DNA from 3 places in the Sphingomonas sp. Leaf357 genome. Region 2 is predicted to be linked to each of the others. Evidence: predicted binding sites of a transcription regulator. Region 2 holds the regulator's gene; each other region holds the start of a gene.
The links. Region 2 encodes LexA, which represses DNA repair genes until DNA is damaged. Its sites were predicted from a motif close to GTTCCNCNCTTGTTCT; they were not measured.
Positions count from the first base shown of each region.

Region 1: the regulator LexA is predicted to act here: its motif matches at 3,012-3,027, upstream of ASG11_RS04215 (ImuA family protein).
Region 3: the regulator LexA is predicted to act here: its motif matches at 2,236-2,251, upstream of recA (recombinase RecA).

Region 1 is NZ_LMPM01000001.1:873,833-881,200, reverse strand. It holds gene ASG11_RS04225 (error-prone DNA polymerase) at 1-539, opposite strand, end outside; gene ASG11_RS04220 (Y-family DNA polymerase) at 536-2,074, opposite strand; gene ASG11_RS04215 (ImuA family protein) at 2,238-2,915, opposite strand; gene ASG11_RS04210 (hypothetical protein) at 3,382-3,912, shown strand; gene ASG11_RS19355 (PEPxxWA-CTERM sorting domain-containing protein) at 3,846-4,037, shown strand; gene ASG11_RS04205 (hypothetical protein) at 4,528-5,739, shown strand; gene ASG11_RS04200 (hypothetical protein) at 5,748-6,485, shown strand; gene ASG11_RS04195 (PDZ domain-containing protein) at 6,482-7,162, shown strand; gene ASG11_RS04190 (hypothetical protein) at 7,159-7,368, shown strand, end outside.
Region 2 is NZ_LMPM01000001.1:2,226,586-2,233,953, reverse strand. It holds gene ASG11_RS10500 (hypothetical protein) at 1-1,256, shown strand, start outside; gene ASG11_RS10495 (molybdopterin molybdotransferase MoeA) at 1,368-2,552, shown strand; gene lexA (transcriptional repressor LexA) at 2,607-3,272, shown strand; gene ASG11_RS10485 (ComEC/Rec2 family competence protein) at 3,612-5,855, opposite strand; gene gltX (glutamate--tRNA ligase) at 5,883-7,328, shown strand; gene ASG11_RS10475 (citrate synthase) at 7,354-7,368, shown strand, end outside.
Region 3 is NZ_LMPM01000001.1:2,472,854-2,480,221, reverse strand. It holds gene ASG11_RS11645 (class I SAM-dependent methyltransferase) at 1-356, opposite strand, end outside; gene ASG11_RS11640 (hypothetical protein) at 539-718, opposite strand; gene recA (recombinase RecA) at 1,050-2,159, opposite strand; gene ASG11_RS11630 (response regulator) at 2,294-2,647, opposite strand; gene ASG11_RS11625 (hybrid sensor histidine kinase/response regulator) at 2,685-5,078, opposite strand; gene ASG11_RS11620 (M13 family metallopeptidase) at 5,265-7,334, opposite strand.

The sequences.
Region 1 (7,368 bases), 1.4 Mb from region 2:
GTGACGACGGCTCGGACGCCCGCACCCTCGGCCTGACGCGCTAGCGCATCGATCCGCACCGCGTCCCCCGGCCTGCGCCGCTGAAACAGCGCCATAAAGCCGCGCTTGCCGTATACCGCCCTCAGATCAGCAAGTGCCTCAAGGTTCTCGTCGTCCGCCTCATGCGGCAACAGGATGGCGATGATGCCTTCGGACCAGTGTTGCAGATCGTGCCAGTGGAGCAGGCAGCCGCCTTTGCCGGCGCGCTTCTTGCCCAGGGTCAGAAGCCGCGTGATCCGCGACCAGGCCGGGCGATCCGTCGGGAACAGGATCAGGCGGCGGCCGCACGACAGGTCGACGCGCGTGCCGGCGATCGAGCGGACGCCGGTCGCCTTCTGCGCTTCCCAGGCACGCACGACACCGGCGACGGTGCCGATGTCGCCAACGGCAAGCGCCGGGTACCCGAGCAAAGCGGCGGCGGCGAACAGCTCCTCTGGGCTGGACGCACCGCGTAGCAACGAGAAATGCGTGAGCACCTGCAGCTCGACATAGTCGGTCATGCGAAAACGCCGTGGATCCACCAGCTCAGATCGCCAGTGTCATCCATCATCCCGTCGCCGCGCCGAAACACCCAGAAGCGCCCGCCGGTCTCATCCTCGACCCGGTAATAGTCGCGCACTGCCCAGACCTCGGCGTCGCGGCGCCACCACTCGCCGTGGATCCGCTCGGGGCCATCGCCGGCCACAACCTTGTAACGCGTGCCGCGCCACTCGAACCGCCGAGGCGGCTGATCGGGCAGCAGCGCGATCACGCCCCAGAGCGGTTCTGGTCGCGCGAACAGCCGCACCGGGCGTTGCCAGTTCGGCCAGGTGCCCGGCGCCACGATGGGGTCCGCACGCGTGACCGCGCGTTCCGGCACATGGCTGGGCATCGGTGCCACCCGGAACACCGCGGCAGGTCCGATGCGTCCAGCCACGACGTCGACGAGCCGCGCGGGATCCCGCACCACGACGTCGCCCGCGAGCACGGCGCCGAGATCGACGGCGTCCAGTGGTTCGGTATGCGGGGCGGCAAGCCAAAACTGTTCCATCCCCATGCCCGGATCGATCTTTTCGATCCTAAGCTTGAGCAGCCGTAGCAGATGCGCGGTCTCGCGGGTCGGGCGCGATGTACCGACGCCGACGATCTGCTCGGTCCCATCGACCCGTGAGCCGACGAAGCGCAGCGAGCGGACACCCAGTCCGCGCGCCTGCAGCACGGTTGCGAGATCGCCGAGCAGATCTTCCATCACCCGCGCGATCGCTTCGGCGGTGCCGATCGGCTCCATCAGCCGTCGTTCAACGACCGGGGTGGTAACGTCCATACGCGGCGTGATCGGCTCGGCGACGCCGCCCATCGCCTGATCCAGCCGGGTGATCGCGGCGAGCCCCAACCGGCGCGCCAGCGGTCCGCGCGCGACGGGCAGCAGGTCGCCGATGGTCTCGAACCCGAAGCGTCGTGCCGCCCCAAGAGCGGTACCGCTCAATCGCAACGCCGCGACCGGTAGCGGGGAGACCGCGCGTACCGTCTCGCGCGCCGGCACGATGGTCAGGTCGCTCGGCGCGAACCGGGCCAGTGCATGCGCCGCGCCGGCGGTATCCGCCACCGCCGCCCGCGCGGTGAACCCGGCGCGCTTGCAGAAGGCGAGCAGCCGCTGGCAAAATCTTGTCTCACCACCATGAAGGTGATCGCAGCCCGCCAGATCCAGCCAGAGGCCGTCGGGCGGGGTCGCGGCCGCGATCGGCGACCAGCGCCGCACCGCGAACAACGCGAGCCGGTCGAGCAACGCGGCGTCCGCGTCCGGGTCGGCGGGACGAAAGTCGAGATCCGAGACGAGCGCTCGCGCATGCGTGGCCGCCATCCCGACCTGGATGCCGAGCATGGCGGCCGACGGACACGCCGATACGATCTCCTCGCGGCGACCGACCTTGCCGACCAGTGCCAGTGGCGCCCGGTGGAAATCGTACGCGCTGAACCCGCCGGTTATGCCTGCCGTCCCGAGCTCGGTCCTGAACGGATGGCTCGCCGCCTCGGACCTCCGGCCAAGCTCGCGCATGGGTGGCCGGGCATGCGGGGGCAGCGTCGCGATCTGCTGGTCGACGCTTGCCTTGGACGGTGCCTGTGCCCGTGCCCAACGCGCGCCGGGCCGCCAGCCTCCGCCACGCGGGACCGAGCAGGCACCCGGATCATCGTCGTGGGCAAGCTGAAGTGCGCCGCGCTCAGGCAGCGGCATGGCGCGCCGTTCCAGCCGTCTCAGCCGTTCGATGGCCAAGTGCGGCAGGAACAGCGAGACGACCCGTCTCATCGCAGCCCTCCAGCAGTATCGAGAACGCCTCCCCGCCGCGCTGACGCGCGAGCTCGACCAGCCAGCGTGGCCGGCCGACGCCCGCCACGCCCAGACGCGCCGACGGCGCGCTGGCGATGCGCCAACGGGTGCAGGCCGCCGACGGCTCGGCCAGCGGATCCTGCTCACGAGCACGCCGTCTGCGCAGCAGCAGGACCGGGATCTCCGCATCGGCGGCGACGAGTTGCAAACGGCGGGTGGCTACCATCGATACGCGGCTCGCCTCGGCCACGATCGCGGACGGCGTGCCGTCGCGGATGGCGTCTTCAACGACCGCCAGCAGCGCGTCGTCGTCACGAGGCTGGGCATGGATCAGATCGGCGGAACGCAGGCCGGCTTGTTCGAGTCCCGGCGCATAGAGGTCGCAGCGGCAGCTCACCCAGAGCACGAGGCCACCGGTAGAGTGCGCTTCTCGCGCGGCGATGCCGGCAAGAAAGAGGGTCGCCGCCGCGTCGTCGACCAACGATGACGACGCGGCCGCCGCTTCATGTAAAGCGCCGGCCCGCAGGCCGCCGGCCAGGCGGCAATCCAGCTCTTGAACGCCAAACGGCATGATCCGGTGGTCGACATTCGGTGTCGCGACAGCTCGTAAGTGGGCTAGGCTCGGCAGAGAATCGGTAACGGCGGGCATGACGGTGAGACTCGGATCGTTCCCTTTATGTTCCGCCAATCTCCGGTATTGGTCAAGCGGGGTTGGTCTCGTCCCGTAGAATCACTGTTCTGCGACCTGGGGCCTGACCGACCGTCCGACGATCAGCCGTTGGCCCGGTCTTGCGATACGCCATGCTTAGCTCGGTCCATGGCCCCTTCGACAGTGGACGTCCGCCCCGGTGATATAGTCCAACGCTCGAGACACCCGCTGCTGCGATCGATCCGGGACGTCATGTGGCCGCCGATCAGCGATTAGCGCATCTAACTTCACTGAAGTCGAGATTTGTAAAAACCGGACGCAAGATTGTCTTGATATAATGTCCGGAAAGAGTTTTCACGCTTGGACGACAACCAGGGGAAAAACACTCATGATGCAAAAGTTCGCATGTCTCGCCGCGATCGCGATTACATTCGTGGCAACCGATAGTGAAGCGACGACATTGGTCGTTAATCTCACCAACCCCACGGAGACCACGTACAAATCAGGTAATGAATGGTTTTTGAAGACGCAGGGCATCACTTTCAGCGGCGCGGGGCCAGTCTCGATCGGCGGCGGAAGCGTGTTCGTCTACGACAGCGCGATTTACGATGAAGGCACCGGCACGTTTACGCTGGAGGACCTGCCGTTCGCCGCCAAGTCGGTCACGTTCGATCTGACCCGCATCCACACGAGCACGTTCTGCAACATCTTCGTGCCGCAAACCTGCATCGACGCGAACAAGATCTCGGCTACGGCCTATGACGCCCTGGGCAATCTGCTGGGCAGTTATACGACGACCGATACATTCACGAGCATCCGGTTCGCGTCCGAACTTGGCATCGGCCGCGTCGTTTGGACCGGAGCACGGCGAACGATGGGCGCGTCTATCCACCCTTCTTCGGCAACGGCTCTCGCCTGAGCAATCTCGTTCTTTCGGACGCCGTCCCCGAACCCGCGACGTGGAGCATGATGATCACCGGCTTTGGACTGATCGGAGGCTTGACGCGCTACCGGCGGCGAAACGTGAAGGTCGCGTACGCCTAAATAAACTCACTCGTTTAACACTCAACAGTCGGCCGAAAGGCCGGCTTTTCTTTGTTTTGCTGGCAGCGCTGCGCCGACACCCTTGGTCCGGTTTCGTCGCTGCGAGACGGTCGTTGAACCTCGATGCGAACGCTTGCCCAACAGACGCGCCCCCACCCAACGGTTGGCGAGCCCAACGGCACGCCGCGCACAAATATTGCGGGGGCCGCGACATTCGACTTGCCTGCGCGCGCGAAGCGAGCAATCTGAACCCGCTTCCCGTGAAAGCCGGGAAGCGGGGCTTCGAAACCTCAGACAGTGAACTCGGTCACCGCGAAAGCGAAGGCCGGGTGGCATGCGCGTATGTCCAGCCGGCAACGGTAAAGGCGCATGCGCCTGATCACTGACCAGGTTTCGAACATCCGGCTTCGGCCGTCGCCCCGAGAGGACATAGGTGCGACGAAGAGGCCAAGCGGCAGATCCTAGGCGCACCTGAACAGGAGGTGCGACCATGACGCTGGTTCTGCTCGATAACGACAATACACAGGTGGTGCGCCGCGTGCCGCAAGGCGAAGCGCGGAGGGAGGCCACGCTGCGCGACATGATCGCGGATCATCCATCGATGCTGCCGGTGCACGACCTCGACCCGAGCTATGGCAGGCTCATCACCGTGACGAAGGAGCTGTCGATCCCGGGGGTCGGGTTTGTCGACATCCTGTTGATGGACGAACACGGCCGCCTGGTGGTGGTCGAGTGCAAGCTCTGGCGTAACCCGCAGGCACGCCGCGAGGTGGTCGGCCAGATCCTCGACTATGCGCGCGAGATCAGCCGGTTCGGCTATGAGGATCTCCAGCGGCAGGTGTCGATCGCGACCAGGCGGCCGGGCAACGTGCTGCATACGCTGGCGCGGGAAGCGGGCGGCACGCTGAGCGAAGCGGACTTCGTCGATCGTGTGACCCGCGACCTGACCGCCGGACGCTTTCTGCTGCTGGTGGTCGGTGACGGGATCGCCGAGGGGACCCGCCGCATCGGGGAGTATCTCCGCGATCAGCCCGGCCTCGCCTTCAACTTCGGGTTGATTGAGATGGCCGAGTATCGCTTGCCCGGCACGAACGGCGCGCACCAGATCATCATGCAGCCACGCGTGCTGGCGCAAACGGCGGTGATCGAGCGCCACGTCATTCGCAGTGAAGTACCGGGGATCGCGATTGACCCAGTCGTGACGTTGCCGAACGCGCCAAGCACTGCCACCAGCGCGACATCACAGCCGACCGACGCCGGAATTCGCTGGCGCGCCTTTGTCGACCGCTTCCTTGCCGAGACGACGTTCGATGATCCCGGCCAGCCGCCCGCGCGGAGCGGCGGTACGGGCTGGATGCGCGTGCCGCTGCCTGATGGCTTCTACGTCAACGTGTACCGAAGCAGCGGGCAAAACCGCATCGGTGCCGAGGTACGGTTCCCGGGGACCGAAGGCGCGGTTGCCTTCAGCGCCCTCGGGGAAGAGCGGCGGGCGATCGACGCGGAGTTCAGCGCCCAGAATATCGGGGGGCTCGAATGGATCGCGGGCGACGTGCCAGCGCTCAGGGTTACCGCGCCCTACGGGCCACCAGGAGACGAGGCTAGCGAGGTCGCGCAACGCCAGTGGATGGGACGGGCCGCCAACCAGTTCGTCAACTCGCTCCGCCCCCGCCTGCAGCGGCTCGGTCAGGACCTCGCGGCGTGAGGGCGCCGATGGTTCTGCGAATCGTGCTGGCCGCCGGCCTCACTGGGAACGGCGCGGCGCCAGCGGCCGCCGAGCAGGCGCCGCGATATCATGCCTACGGACCCGCCCCGAGCTGGGAGAGATACCGCGCCATCGCCGAAGCTGGCATCCGGGACCGGATGATCGATCCGGAGTCCGCGCGGATCACCTGGATGGGCGGGTATTTCAAGGGCGATCACAAGCCGCCCTTGTCACCACGTTATTCTGGATATGTCGCCTGTGGCTCGGTCAACGCCAAGAACAGGATGGGTGGCTATACCGGCGCATCGTCCTTTATCGTCGTGATCGATTATGATCGCGTTCTGCTGCTCGATATCGAGCGCACGGGTAGAGGCTTCGCGGGCGCGGCCTGCGAACAATACGCGCTGCAACAGAAGCTTCCGCCGCTTACGGACGCCGAGCGCGACCCGGCATCCGAAGCCACCGCAGGTAGCGGGGCGCCTGCCGCCGCGTCGGCGCGACTCACCAGCACCACCTCGGGTCTCACGCTCCGCGCGATGCCGGACGGCGCCTATGTCAGCGGCGTGGCGGCGGGCTCGCCCGCCGCGATCGCCGGTCTCACGCCCGGCATGGTCATCGGCTCGGTCAACGCCATCCCGCTCGGGGGCATGGGCGACGCCATGCTGAAAGTGGTCGACGCGGCGGGCGGCACCGCGACCCTCTCGATCGTCGGCGGCAAAACGCTAAAGCTTGGAGGTTTAAAATGAACGCCCTCACCCGCCTCGTGGTAGCCGCAGCCTTGACCGTCATCGCCGCGCCGTCGATCGCGAAGGAAGAATATGTCTACGGTCCCGAGCCTGACTGGGCACACTATAACAGTTTGGGCGAGGCAGCACTTCGCGCGCAATTGCCCGATTCCGACAATTGGTCGGTGAGCTGGCCCTACGGCTACATGCAGGCCCGGTGGTGGCACAAGGGCAAGACACCGGGTTGGCTGACCTGCGGGATCATGACCGCCAAGGTCCCCGCTCCGGGTCAACGCTCCCCGGTCAAGTTCGTCGCGGTAATCGACTATGACCGAGTGCGAATGATCGACATCAGCCAGAAGGACAGCAACAGTCTCGTCAACGTCGCATGCGCCGACTTCGCGCAACAGGGCAAGTTGCCGCCCGCGCGCCTGAGACCGCCAGTTCTCGATCTGTCGGTCGCGCGGATCGGCCTGACGATCCGGCCAATGCCCGAGGGTGCCTATGTCGTCGCCACCGCCGCCGGGTCGGCGTCGAACCGCGCTGGCTTGGTGCCCGGCACGGTAATAACCCGAGCGAATGGTATCGCGCTCGCCGGGCTTGCGGACGCGATGATCAAGATCCTGAGCAGCGGGGCCACCGCGCTCACGCTCGAGACGGCGACGGGCGGACGCGTCGAGGTCATCGCCGCGCCATGAGCCGACCCAAGACGCGCTGGCGGATGGATTGGTATAACGGCTGGAGTCCTGAGGACCGATGCGCGACGCTCCCTGACCAGCGCCAGGCTATTCGGGACGGACGGATCGCGAAACCAACGCGCTGTTCGATCTGCGGCTTTGCCCCCGCCGATCATCTCGGCACCACCAACACCGTCTGGCTGCACGACGAGAATTATGCCGACCCG
Region 2 (7,368 bases):
GCCTGTTCTACGCGCACACCGATTGGCAGGTGCGCGCCGCGGTTCTGCGCGATCTCACCATCTATCCCTGGCCTTTCGTCTACGATGTCCGGTCGACGCCAGATCTGTTGCGCGCGCCGCTCGGCATGTATTTGGCACCCGCCTTGATCGGCAAAGAGTCGGGCTATCACGCCGCAGAATGGGCATTGTTCGTCCAGAATAGCGCGTTGCTTGCCGTGCTGTTCCTGCTCGGCAGTCACCTGTTTGAGGACGCCCGGTCCCGCAAGATTGCGCTCGCGATCTTTCTCGGCTTCAGCGGAATGGACATCGTCGGTCAGTTGATGGCCGGACAATCGCTTCTGGCGACGTCCGAACGGTGGAACGTCGCCATCTTCACCGCGCATCTGACCCAGGCTTTCGCCGTGCCTCAACATGGACTGGCCGGCTGGGTCGGCGCATTGCTCTTTCTGCTGTGGAGGACCGGCAAAATTTCCCTGGCGGCGTTCCTGGCCCCAATCCCGCTGCTCGCTCTTTGGTCGCCGTTCGCTGTGATGGGCATTGCGCCGTTCGCAGCGTTCGGCGCCATCGCAGCGCTGATGCGCGGGCAGGTTCGCCCGCGCGACATCGGGCCGCCCGCGCTCACGCTGGCACTCTCGACGCCTAGCCTGCTGTATCTTGCATCGGGCAGCGGCGCGGTGGGCGGCGGAAGTGCGGCCATCGACCTGTCCCAATATCTCATCTTCGAACTGATCGAGGTCGGCCCCTATCTGGTCGGGCTCTGGTTCATCGGACGGCACGGTCGATTTGGCGGCACTACGATTGCTGTCACTGCAATCGTCCTGCTCGTTGCGCCATTCATTCAAGTCGGCACCTCGAACGATTTCGTCATGCGCGCCTCGATTCCCGCGCTAGCCATCCTTTCATTGTCGGTCGCCGATGTGCTGGTGAAGCCAGCCGTACCCGGCCGTGAATTGTGGCGCAACATCATGATCGGCGCGTTGCTGCTCGGCGCGGCGACTCCGGCGTTCGATGTCGTCCGCGCTGTCATCTATCCACGCGCGCCGGAAGTCGTCTGCAGCTATTTCGGCGTCGTACCCGGCGGCTTCGATACCTATGTCACGCCTTGGTCGCACGCCAATCGCCTGATCGCACCCCAGACACCGGCGAAGATCAAGCCATACGATCCGGCGAGATGCTGGACCGGCAAATGGCCTAATCCTCTTTATAGGGACTTCCCGGAACGCGTCGCGCCAGAGGACTGGGACGACCGGATATAGCCGTCGGTGCACAGCCGGAATCTCCATCAAATCGAACCGCAGAGAACGCTATTCTCGATCACCACGACAATCCCGCTGTCTTCCGGCGCGCGATCGTGACACTGAGCCGCCATGCCCCCCGCTCTCCTCGCCGTCGTGGACGCCCAGACCCGACTCTTCGCGCTCGCTCCCGCCATCCCGTCGGAGACCGTCCCGCTCGCGCACGCCATCGGCCGCTGGACGACCGATGCCATCCCGGCCCGCCGCACCCAGCCCGAAGCCGATCTATCGGCGATGGACGGCTATGCGATCCGGTACGAAGACCTCCCCGGCCCGTTCGCGCTGGTCGGCGAAAGCGCTGCCGGCCACGCCTTTTCCGGCGCGGTCGGCGCGGGCGAAACGGTGCGCATCTTTACCGGCGCAGCCCTGCCGCCAGGCACCGACACGATCCTCGTCCAGGAAGAGGCTACGCGCGACGGCGACACGATCCACCTCACCGGCGAAGGCCCCGCCCGCCACGCGAGCAGCGTCCGCCCGCGCGGACTGGACTTCTCCACCGGCGACATACTGATCGCGAAAGGCGAGCGCCTGACCCCGGCGGCGCTCGCGCTTGGCGCGCTCGGTGGCCACGCCACGCTCCCGGTCGCGCGCCGCCTAACCGTCGCGATCGCCGCCACCGGCGACGAACTCGCCCGCCCCGGCAGCGGCGATCCGGCCAAGCTTCCCGAAACCAACGGCCTGATGCTCGCCGCGCTGCTGCGCGATCTGCCGGTCGACATCATCGATCTCGGCATCATCCCCGACGATCTCGCCGTCATGACCGCCGCCTTCGCGGCTGTCCGCGCCGACATCCTCGTCACCACCGGCGGAGCGTCGGTCGGCGATCACGATCTCGTCCGGCCCGCGCTCGAGGCCGCCGGCGGCACGATCGATTTCTGGAAGATCGCGCTCCGCCCCGGCAAGCCGATGATGGCCGGGCGACTGGGCGACGCCGTCGTGCTCGGCCTGCCTGGCAATCCGGTATCCGCGTTCGTCACCGCGACGATCTTTCTTCGGCCGCTAGTCGCCGCCATGTCCGGCGCGGCCGATCCCCTGCCCCGCACGTTTGCCGCCCCGCTCGGCGAACCGCTGCGCGCCAACGATCACCGCACCGATTACCTGCGCGCCGAATTGCGTGACGGGCGCGTCCATGCCTCGACCATCCAGGACAGCTCGATGCTCCGAACGCTCGCCCGCGCCGACTGCCTCGTGCTGCGTCCGGCGCACGCGCCGGCAGCGGAAATCGGCGAGTTGGTGGACATCCTCCCTCTCGCTTGACACCCCCCGAAGCGTTCCGTAAAGGTTCCTCGTCTGTTCTGACGGAGGAACGCTATGCTTACGCGCAAGCAGCACGAGCTTATCTGCTTCATCAACGATCGCCTGGAGGAATCGGGCGTATCCCCCTCGTTCGAGGAGATGAAGGAGGCGCTCGACCTCAAGTCGAAGTCGGGTGTCCACCGTCTGATCAGCGCGCTGGAGGAACGCAAGTTCATCCGCCGCCTGCCCAACCGCGCCCGCGCGCTCGAAGTTTTGAAGATGCCGGAACGCGGCGAAACGAAGCCGATCGTCAAGGCACCCCCCAGCAATATCCGCACTCTGCCGGAACCGGCCAACGACGTGATCGAGATTCCGCTGCACGGCCGGATCGCCGCCGGTGTGCCGATCGAGGCGTTCGAGGGTAGCGCGATGCTCGCCGTCCCGGCCGCCTTGCTCGGTAGCGGCGAACATTATGCGCTGGAAGTGTCGGGCGATTCGATGGTCGAGGCCGGTATTCTCGACGGCGACTACGCCCTCATCCGCCGTGCCGATACCGCCCGCGACGGCGAGATCGTGGTGGCACTGATCGAGGATAGCGAAGCGACGCTCAAATACTTCCGCCGCGAAGGTGCCATGGTCCGGCTCGATCCCGCCAACCGCGCCTACGATCCACAGCGTTATGCCCCTCAGCAGGTTCGCGTGCAGGGCAAACTTGCCGGCCTGCTCCGCCGCTACGATTGACGTCCGGTCCTTCGGACTGAAAGCCGTCTTGCATCGCCCTCCAACGAAGGCTGGCAGGTCCGCTCATCGTTGTAGGATGCCGTTCTAACCAAACCGTCGTCTTAGGGTTATCTGGAATCCATCGCGCGGTTCTCGACAGGTCCGTTATTCCGGGCGGCGGCATATGGCATTGGGCGACAACGCCTCCGCCAAACATACATCGTCATGCTGAACTTGTTTCAGCATCCATGCGCGGTCAGCCGGTCCACAGACACCGTCTTTTTGACAGATGACCGCGCCTGGATCCTGAAACAAGTTCAGGATGACGGGCATACATATAGCAACGGCCTGAGCACCGTTTCATTCCGCATCCCTGCGAACCGTACGTCGATGCCAGCGCCCGCCCGAAAAGCGCACCTTCCCGAACGAACCGGACGGCCTGCCATCCGCAACCGCCACCCGCCACGGATGCCGATCCCCGGGCCGCACGACGCTGTCGACATCCTGCCGCGACAAGGTGATCGCCACGCCACCGGTTCGCGCGAGCATATTCCTGTCGAGCCGCAACCAGCGCGGCCGGCACGCTCTGGGCAGCCGCCGCTCGCTCACGACGATGTCCGCCGCCCCGCACGCCGCGATCAATTCCTGTATCGGCACCAGATACAGGCTGCGCGTCGCCAGAATCCGCCACGTCCGCCCGCCCGCCTGACGCTCGATCAGGCACAGATCACGACTGCACCGCGCCTCCGGTCGTTCGGACAGCAACATCGGCACGCCGTCCACGCCGCCATTCTCGGCGAGCGTATCGGAAATGTAATCGCCCGCCCGATCGCGCAGCATCGCCACGCCACCATCCGCCGTCCGTACCGCCAAATGCCGCCCGTCGCCCGTCACCAGCAGGTCCGGTGCCGGCGTCATCATGGCCCAGACGATCCCGAACCCCAGCGGCGCGAGGCCCAGCCGCCGCCACCGCGTCCGCCACAGGGCGATCCACAATCCGCCGACCACCATCGCCGCGAACGCCCCCGCCGGCATCGCGGGCAGCGCGGCGACCGATCCCGGTGCCTGCGCCGTCGTCCGTGCGATCCACAGCAGTATCGTCAGCGCCTTGCCCGTCAGCCACCAGAAGGGCGCGCCCAGACCGAAGAAATCGAGTGCCAGCGCCAGCGCTTCCAAGGGCATGATGACGAACGTCGTCAGCGGGATCGCGACGATGTTCGCCGCCACGCCGTAAAGCCCGGCCTTGTGGAAATGGTACAGCCCGATCGGCAGCAGCGCGATCTCCACGGCCAGCCCGGTCAGCACCAGTGCCCCGATCGCCCGCCCGAAGCGTTTCACCCGCGGTTCGTCGCGCGCCATCACCAACGTCTTGATCCCGGGATGCTCGTTCAACGCCACGATCGCGGTGATCGCCGCGAACGATAGCTGGAAGCTCGGCCCGGCCAGCGCCTCCGGCCATAGCAGCAACACGATCACCGCCCCCGCCGCGACCAGCCGGAGCGTCATCGCCTCGCGCCCCAGCGCCAGCGCGACCAGCACGAGCAACGCCGCAACGCAGGACCGGATCGTCGGTACCTGGCTGCCGGTCAGCAGCGTGTAGCCGATCGCCGCCGCCGCGCCCGCGCCCGCCGCGATCAACGGCAACCGGAAGCGCAGCGCCAGCCACGGGCTCAGTGCCAGCAGCCGCACCACCACCAGCATCGTCGCCGCGACAACGGCGGTGATGTGCAAACCGCTGACCGACAGCAGATGCGCCAGCCCCGATCGCCGCATCGCATCCGCATCCTCTTCGGATATCGCGCCCTCGTCGCCGGTCGCCAGAGCGCTGGCGATGCCGCCCGCACTGCCCCCCAGGCTATTCTCGATATGCGTCGACAATCGCTGCCTGAGCGCCGCCCCCTCGGCTTCACCCGCCGCGACGATCTTCACCGGCGCGAACCCGCGTCCCGTCCCGCCGATCCGGTCGAACCACGCCACCCGCGCATAATCGTACGCGCCCGGCACCGCGGGCTGGGGTGGCGGCATCAGCCTCGCCCTGAGCGCGATCACCGCCCCGCGCGTGAGCCCCTTCGGCACATCCGCCTCGGCCAGATTGACCCGAACGAAGGCGGGGAGTGCCGTTGCCTTCCGCCCCGTTCCGACATCCAGAACCCGCGTCGGCGCCAACCGCAACCGCACCAGCTCCCGCGCCGGCAGCGGCTGGATACTCTCCACCCGCGCCTCGAACGTCGCGATCGTCGCCCGGGTCAGCACCACCCCGCCAGCGTGCTCGGCCCGCCACCACACGGACGCCAGCCCCAAAGCCGCCGCCAGGCCGGCAATCAAGATCGCCCGCGCCGCCCGTCCGCCGCGCCCGATCCCCGCCGCCCCGAACGCCGCCGCGCCGAACAGCAGCAAGGCCAGCACCCAGCTCCGCTCGTTCGGCAGCACGAACCATGCGGCAATCCCCGCCCCCAGCATCACCGGCAGCCACAGCGCGATCTGGTCGCGCTCCGCCTCCAGCCACCGTTCCACCCCGTCCCGCGCCCGCACGAACGCCCCGCGCCCGCCGATTTGAAGCGGCTCGGCACGCGTGCTAGGGGGCTCGGCGGCGGAACTGGCCATCATCATCAAGTTTGGGAGCAAGCGCGGTTGGGCGCAACTAACGAAGCAGGGGCGGCCGATCAGGCGACGCCCCCGGCCACCAAGGTCGTCACCCGGTTCGCGCCATCGCCGACCGGGTTCCTGCACATCGGCGGCGCGCGCACCGCGCTGTTCAACTGGCTCTACGCCCGCCATCACGGCGGCGATTTCCTGCTGCGCATCGAGGATACCGATCGCGCGCGCTCGACCCAGCCGGCGATCGACGCGATCCTCGATTCGATGATGTGGCTCGGGCTCGATTGGGACGGCGACGCCGTGTATCAGTTCGCCCGCGCGGCGCGTCATGCCGAGGTCGCCAAGCAGCTGCTCGCCAGCGGCAATGCGTACAAATGCTATGCCACGCCCGAAGAACTGACCGTTTTGCGCGAGTCCCAGAAGGCCGCCAAACAGCCGATGCGCTATGACGGTCGCTGGCGCGACCGCCCGGATAGCGACGCCCCGCAAGGCGCGCCGTTCGTCGTCCGCATCAAGGCACCGAAAAACGGCGCGACCACGATCGACGACAAGGTTCAGGGCGCGGTCACCGTGCAGAATGCCGAGCTCGACGATTTCGTCTTGCTCCGGTCGGATGGCACGCCGACCTATATGCTCGCGGTCGTCGTCGACGATCACGACATGGGCGTTACCCACGTCATCCGCGGCGACGATCACCTCAACAACGCCTTCCGCCAACTGGCCGTGATCCGCGGCATGGGCTGGCCCGAGCCGATCTACGCCCACATCCCGCTGATCCACGGCACCGACGGCGCCAAGCTCAGCAAGCGCCACGGCGCGGTTGGGGTCGATTCGTATCGCGACGGACTCGGCATCCTGCCCGAGGCATTGGACAACTACCTGCTCAGGCTCGGTTGGGGGCACGGCGACGACGAGGTCATCAGCCGCGAACAGGCGATTGCGTGGTTCGACCTTTCCGGCGTCGGCAAATCGCCGTCGCGCTTCGATCTCAAGAAGCTCGAAAACCTCAACGGCCATTACATGCGGGAGTCGGATGACGCCCGTCTCGCGGCGCTCGTCGCGGGCAAGTTGGGCTTCGTGCCTTCGCAGGCGCAGCACGATCTGATCGTCCGTGCGATGCCGTCGCTGAAACCCCGCGCGGCCAATCTCAACGAGCTGACCGCCGCCACCGCCTTCCTGTTTGCGGTACGGCCGCTTGAAATCGACCCCGCCGCCGCCGATCTGCTGAAGGGTGAGGCTTCCGTCATTCTCGCAACCGCACACAGCGCGCTTGACGCGCTGGACGGCTGGGATACGGAGAAACTCGAAGACGCGGTTCGGCAGGTCGCCGAGCAATCCGGGGTCAAGCTCGGCCAGGTCGCACAGCCCCTCCGGGCTGCGCTGACGGGCAAGAAGACCTCGCCGGGGATTTTCGACGTGCTCGTATTGCTCGGGCGTGAGGAAAGCCTCGGCCGGATCGCCGATCACATGAACGCCTGAACGGGCTACGAGAAAAGGACGTAGTATGAGCGAGACCGCA
Region 3 (7,368 bases), 250 kb from region 2:
TCCGACGACCAGAGATTGTGCGACGGCGCCCGGAAACAGGAGAAGATCAGCCCGGCGCCCGGTGCCGCCCCAGCCCGCATCGCGGCGAGCCCGTCCACGGGATCGGGAAAGAACATCACGCCATGCCGCGATACGATCAGGTCGAACGGGCCGAGCGGCGGGAGGATGTCCTCGACCGGCCCGGCGACGAAGCCGAGATTGTCGAGCCCGGCGGCACGCTCCGCCGCGACGGCGAGCAACGCTTCGGACAGGTCCATGCCGATGATCCGCGCCTTGGAATTGGCCCGCGCCGCAGCGATCGATGTGGCACCCGCCCCGCAACCGACATCGCCGACGAGCATTGCGGCACCGTCCATCCGGTCCCGGATCGCGGCATCGAGGTGGCGCGACAGATCCGCGAACGTCCGATCGGTCCGCCGCCATTCCGCCGCCCAGACATCCCCGACCGGCCCGGTCCATTCGCTCGCGTCGATGATCGTGCTCCTTTGGCGCGAGTCTCTACCTGCGTTGGAACGGGCGCAAGTGTTTGCGGGTAAAGTCAGGCCGGCGAATTCACCTCACCGCCGTTCGTGCTGAGCCTGTCGAAGCACTGTTCTTTTTTCTTTACCGCCGAAAAGAAAGGACGGCCCTTCGGCAAGTTCAGGACGAACGGGAATGATGTGGTCGATCCGAATGAGGCGGTGTCGAGGCCGATATCCGAGGTGCGCCAATCCGTCATTTCCGCGCAGGCGAAAGTCCATAGTCTCGACGTCTGGTATTCTCGCAGCGGTGGCCAGCATGGATTCCCGCCTGCTCGGAAATGACGACACTGATATGCTGGAGCGAAATTGCCGCCGAGATACCGTGACAGTCTCGCCGGGGACGTCCGCGAAAACCAACGCGAAAGGCTCGCCGACGCGGGCGAGCCTTTCCATGTGTGTGCGACGCGCAGTCGAACGCCGCCTTGAAATTCTTTGTGCTGGACGCTGAGTGGAGTTTTCCGGCCAACCGGTAGTGGGCAGCTCTATGTCCAGAACCCCGCCCCTCTCACCTGAGAGGGGCGCAGGCGATCACATCTCGTCGTCGGTATCGTCCTCGGGCTCCGGCCCGGCCATCATTTCCTCGGCCACCTTGTCGGTGCGGGTACGGATCGCCAGTTCCAGGCGGTCGCACATTTCCGGATGCTCCTTGAGATAGGTCTTCGAATTCTCGCGACCCTGTCCGATGCGCACGCTGTCGTACGAGAACCACGCGCCCGATTTCTCGACCAGCCCGGCCTTGACGCCAAGATCGAGGATCTCGCCGATCTTCGACACGCCCTGACCGTACATGATGTCGAACTCGACCTGCTTGAACGGCGGCGCCACCTTGTTCTTGACCACCTTCACCCGGGTGGTGTTGCCGATGATATCGTCGCGATCCTTGATCTGACCGGTGCGACGGATATCGAGACGGACCGACGCGTAGAATTTCAGTGCGTTGCCGCCGGTCGTCGTTTCCGGATTGCCGTACATCACGCCGATCTTCATGCGCAGCTGGTTGATGAAGATCACCATGCAGCGCGAGCGGCTGATCGATCCGGTCAGTTTGCGCAGCGACTGCGACATGAGGCGGGCCTGAAGCCCGACATGGCTGTCGCCCATCTCGCCCTCGATTTCCGCGCGCGGCACGAGCGCCGCGACCGAATCCACCACCAGCACGTCGATCGCGTTCGACCGCACCAGCGTATCGACGATCTCCAGCGCCTGCTCGCCGGTATCCGGCTGCGAGACGATCAGCTCGTCGATATTGACGCCCAGCTTCTTGGCATAGACCGGGTCGAGCGCATGTTCGGCATCGACGAACGCGGCCGTGCCGCCCGTCTTCTGCGCCTCGGCGATGACGTGAAGCGCAAGCGTCGTCTTGCCCGAGCTTTCCGGGCCGTAGATCTCGATCACGCGGCCGCGTGGCAGGCCACCGACGCCGAGCGCGATGTCCAGCCCGAGCGACCCGGTCGAGATCGTCTCGACCTGCATCGTCTGCTTCGACCCCAGCTTCATCGCCGAACCCTTGCCGAAGGCGCGATCGATCTGCGCGAGCGCCGCCTCGAGCGCCTTGGCGCGTTCGCCGGAGGCCTTTTCTGCGGCCTTGTCGTTGGATGCTGCCATTTTGCTGTCGATGACCTTCAAAGATGCCGCCATGTGCGAAGCTCCACCGCTAGACCGAACGCCCGTTGCGTTCAATCGTCGAAGCAGCATGTATCGCCTTTGTTCTCATGGAACAAGAGTGGAACGAAATTTATTTCCAACACGCCGGACCGGCGCGCCGCAGCCGGTCAGGCCAGGCCTTCCAGGGCCTTAGCCACGCCGTCCATCGTGAACGGCTTGGCCAGGGTCGGGCGGTCGCGGTGATCGTCGCCTAGGCCGTCCTGCGATCCGCCGGTGGCGAAGACGAACGGCACGCCCTGCGCCGCCAGCGCATCGGCGATCGCGAAGCTCTTCTCGCCGCCGCGCAGGTTGACGTCCAGAATCGCCGCGTCGATCCCGCCGCCCGCGACGAGAGCGAGCGCATCGCCGACATTATCCGCCTGGCCCGCCAGCTCCTTGCCCAGGACTTCGAGGAAATCCTCGAGCATCATCGCGATCAGGGGTTCGTCCTCGACGATGAGGATGCGTTGCGGAGCCGTCATATCACGGCCTTAGCCAATGCGCCCCTTTATCGCCACCTTATTTCGCAACCAGAACGGCGCGGGCGGCCTCGGCAAGTTGCTGCACCGAAAAGGGTTTTGCCAGGAACTGAACGTTGTCGAGATCGATCGACTTGCGCAACGTCTCTTCGGCATAGCCCGACATGAAGAGGATCGGAAGGTCGGGATAGCGCTCGCGGGCCTGTCGCACCATCGTCGGACCGTCCATGATCGGCATCATCACGTCGGAGATCAGCAAATCCGGCCGGTCGTTCTTGGCCAATACTTCCAGCGCGGCCTCGCCATGTTCCGCGGTCAGCACGGTATAGCCCTGACGACTGAGCGCGCGCTCGGCGATCGCGCGGACCATGTCCTCGTCCTCGACCAGCAGGATCGTGCCGGTGCCCCAAAGATCGGTCGGCCTTTCCTTCGCCACAACGGGCGCGCGCGCCGGTTCGGGCGCGGCGGTCGCGGTATGGACCGGCAGATAGATGGTGAAGGTGGTGCCTGGTCCGCTCTTGTTGTTGTCGGCGAAGATATAGCCGCCGGATTGCTTGACGATGCCGTAGACGGTCGAGAGGCCGAGGCCGGTGCCCTTGCCCACTTCCTTGGTGGTGAAGAACGGTTCGAAGATCTTGGGCAGGATCTCGGCCGGAATGCCGGTGCCGGTATCGGCGATCTCCAGCGCGACGTAATCGGCGATCGGCAGGATGTCGTTGCCCATGTGGCGGACCTGCGCCGAGGAGATCTGCCGGGTCTGGATCGACAGGACGCCGCCGCCGCCTTTCGACATCATCGCGTCGCGCGCATTGACCGCGAGGTTGACGACGACCTGTTCGAGCTGCCCCGGATCGGCCCGTACCGCACCGAGGCTGCGACCATGCTTGACCGTCAGCGTGACGGTCTCGCCGAGCAGCCGCTTGAGCAGGTTCGACACCTCGGAAATCACGTCCGGCAGCTGCAGCACCTGCGGGCGCAGCGTCTGCTGGCGCGAGAAGGCGAGCAATTGCCGCGTCAGGCTGGCCGCGCGGTTCGAATTGGCGCGGATCTGCTGGATGTCGTCATAATCGCTGTCGCCCGGCGTATGGCGCATCAGCATCAGGTCGCAATGCCCGATGATCGCGGTGAGGATGTTGTTGAAATCGTGCGCGACGCCGCCGGCGAGCTGCCCCACCGCCTGCATCTTGGTCGCCTGCGCCACCTCGCGCTTGAGGCGGGTTTCCTCGCCATTATCCTTGAGGCTGAGAAGAACCGCCGCCTCGCCCAGCCCGCGCGCGCCGGCGATCGACAAGGCGACCGGCTCGTCGGGATGATCCTTCAGCCGCACGGCCAGGTCGGTCGAATGCGTCGCGCCATTGGCGAAGCGGCGGATCGCGTCGGCGACCACGCCCTTGTCCTCGCGCACCAGCAGATCGCCGGGATAGAGCGGCGGACTGTGCGAATCGACCTGCGCGGCGCGTGCGAAGGCGTCGTTCATCTGGATGAAGCGCCCGTCGCGATCGACCAACGCCATGCCGAACGGCATCAGGCTGACGAGGCTGCGGACATGCGCGGTGGCGTTCCCGCCGATCGCCGGGGTGGCGATGTTCGTTTCCTCGTCGAGCAACGCGACGAGCAAGGGCGCGTCGTCGCCCTCGAGGAACGGGATCTGCAGTACGCGCAGCGGCACGCCGCTCAGCCCCTCGCGCTCGAAGCGCACCTGGCCGTGATCGTCGGTGATCAGGAAACGCGCGAAATCGCGGCCGGAGACGGCGCTGTCGTCCTGCCCCATCGCCCGGGCGCGAAACACGCGGTTGGCGCTGCGAATGCGCCCTTCCGGACCGATCAGGGCGGTCATGATGCCGGCGGCGGCGAGGCGATCGCCGGTCGGCCCGGAGATCAGGCCCTCGACCGAGGCGGCCATGTCCAGCCCCTCCGCGCCGCGAAAGCGCCAGACGAGCAGATCGTCGGCCTGCCCGGCCCGCTCGACCATCGCGGCGAGCGGCGTGCCGCGCGCGAGGATGCGATCGACCCGCGCGCTGCCGTCGCGCCACGCCGCGCGCCCGGCGACGCTCAGGCGATCGACGCCATTATCGTCCACCGGCAGGCCCGGCGGCGTGGGGAAGCCGGCGAACAGTTCCTCATAGCGGTCGTTGGCGCAGATCAGCCGGCCGGCGCGGTCGGTGATCGCCACCGCGTCGGGGCTGGCGGCGGCGAGCGCGCGGGCCACGCTCCAGTCGGGCTCGGCCACCTTGCCGCGCGTTTCGGGAAACAGCCGCCGCGTGGCGACCACGCCGCCGGCAAGGATCAGTCCGGTGGCCAGGAACGCGCCGGCGATGGCGATATTGCCGATCAGCCACAGCACGAGCGCGGCCGCCGCGACGCCGCATCCGCCGGCGATCAGCGCGGCGGTGCGGCTGGGGTGGGGATCGGTACTAACGGGGAGGCTGGCCATCGACCTTGTCTTGGAGCCTGTGGCTTTGGCGTCAAGGGGTTAGGCGCGCGTTAGGCAACAGCCCCTCCCCGTTCGCCCTCAGCCTGTCGAAAGGCCGTTCTTCCTCCTGTCGTTCGAAGAAGGAAAACGGTGCTTCGACACGCTCGGCACGAACGGGTTGGGGTTAGCGCATGGCGCTGGTGGCGATTACCAGACCTTCAGGCGATCCGCCGGCGCCAGATACAGCTTCTCGCCCGGCTTGGGCTGGAACGCGCCGTACCACGGGTCCATGTTGCGCACGATCGAGGCGCGCTGTTCGGACGGGCTGTGCGGATCGGTCAGCAGGCGCTGGCGCAGCGTCGCCTCGCGATAGCTGCGCCGCCACACCTGCGCCCAGCCGAGATAGAAGCGCTGGTCGCCCGAGAACCCGTCGATCACCGGAGCCGCCGCCCCGTTCAGCGATTTCTTGTAGGCGTCGTACGCAACCGTCAGGCCGGCCAGATCGGCCATGTTCTCGCCCAGCGTCAGCGCGCCCTTCACATGCATGCCCGGCAGCGGCTCGTACGCATCGTACTGCGCCACGACCTTGCCGGTCAGCGCGGTGAAGTTTTTCACGTCGGCCGGCGTCCACCAGTCGGACAGCGTTCCGCTGGCGTCGTACTTCGCGCCCTGATCGTCGAAATGGTGGCTCAGTTCGTGGCCGATCACCGCGCCGATGCCGCCATAATTCACCGCCGGGTCGGCCGCCGGATCGAAGAAGGGCGGCTGCAGGATCGCGGCCGGGAAGACGATCTCGACCATGCCGAAATTGGCATAGGCGTTCACCGTCATCGGCGTCATGCCCCATTCCCAGCGCTCGACCGGCTTGCCCAGCTTGGCGACCTGATAGGCGATCTGCCACTTGTTCGCGCGCAGGTTGTTGCCGAACGCGTCGCCGGCAACGATCTGCAGGCCGGAATAGTCCTTCCAGCGATCGGGATAACCGATCTTGGGCACGAACGCGGCCAGCTTGGCATGCGCCTTCACCTTGGTCTCGGGCGCCATCCACTCCAGCTTGTCGATCCGCGAATCCATCGCCGAGATGATGTTCTTCACCAGCTGGTCCGCCGCCGCCTTGGTCTCGGGCGGGAAATATTTCGCGACGTACAGCTTGCTGACTTCGTCATCCATCGCGCCGCTGGTGAACTGCACCGCGCGCTTCCAGCGCTCTTCCTGCTGCGGCGTGCCGCCCAGGATCGTGCCGAAAAAGGCGAAATTCTCGTCGTCCAGCGCCTTGGGCAGCACGTCCGAGAAATTGCCCAGCGCGTTGACGATCAATTGATCGCGCAGCACGCCGATCGGCGCGTCGGCGACCAGTTTCGCGATGGCCGCCACCGCGCTCGGCTGCGCGACGACGAGGTCGGTGACGTTCGCCGCGCCGCCGGCCTTGAACATCGCGTCGAAATCCACGCCGGGCGCGAGCTTGCGCAGTTGCGCGACCGTCATCTTGTTATAGGTCTTGGTCGCATCGCGGCTGTCGATGCGCGTCCAGCTGACGTTCGCGATCGCGGTCTCGAAATCGACGATCGCCTTGGCGCGGGCATCGGCATCCGGCTCGCCGGCCAGCGTCAGCATCTTGGCGATGTGCACCTGATACGCTGCCTTGGCCTCGGCCAGCTTGGCATCCTTGCTGAGGTAGTAATCCCGATCCGGCAGGCCGAGCCCGGCCTGATACACGCTGAAGATATAGGCGTTGGGGTTCTTGTCGTCCTGCCCCACGCCGCCGCCGATCGGGCTGCGCACGCCGATCGTCGCCATCTCGCCGAGCAACGCGGAATAGCCGGCCTTCGACGTCGCCTTGATCTTGGCGATCAGCGGCTTGATCGGAGCGAGGCCCTTGGCGTCGATCGCGGCGCGATCGAGATAGGTCGCATAGGCGATACCGATCTTGGACGACGACATCTTGGCCTGCTCATCCAGAATGCCGCGCGTGCGCGATTCGGACAGGTCGGACAGGATGTTGAACGCGCCGTAATTGGATTTGTCGGCCGGGATCGGCGTGGTCTTCGCCCAGGTGCCGCTGGCGTAATCGTAAAAGCTGTCGCCCGGCTTCACGCTCCGGTCCATGCCAGCCTCGTCGAAACCGAACGTGCCATATGCGGGCTTGGACGCGGGCGCGGCCGCCGGTGCCGCGGGAGCCGCGGCCTTGGCGACAGGCTTGGCATCCTTGGCTTGGGCCGCGGCGAACCCGGCGAGCGCGGTGGCGGACAGAAGAACGATGGCGAGCGAACGGTTCATATACGGCGACTCCGAAAGAGCGGGATGCCGCGTG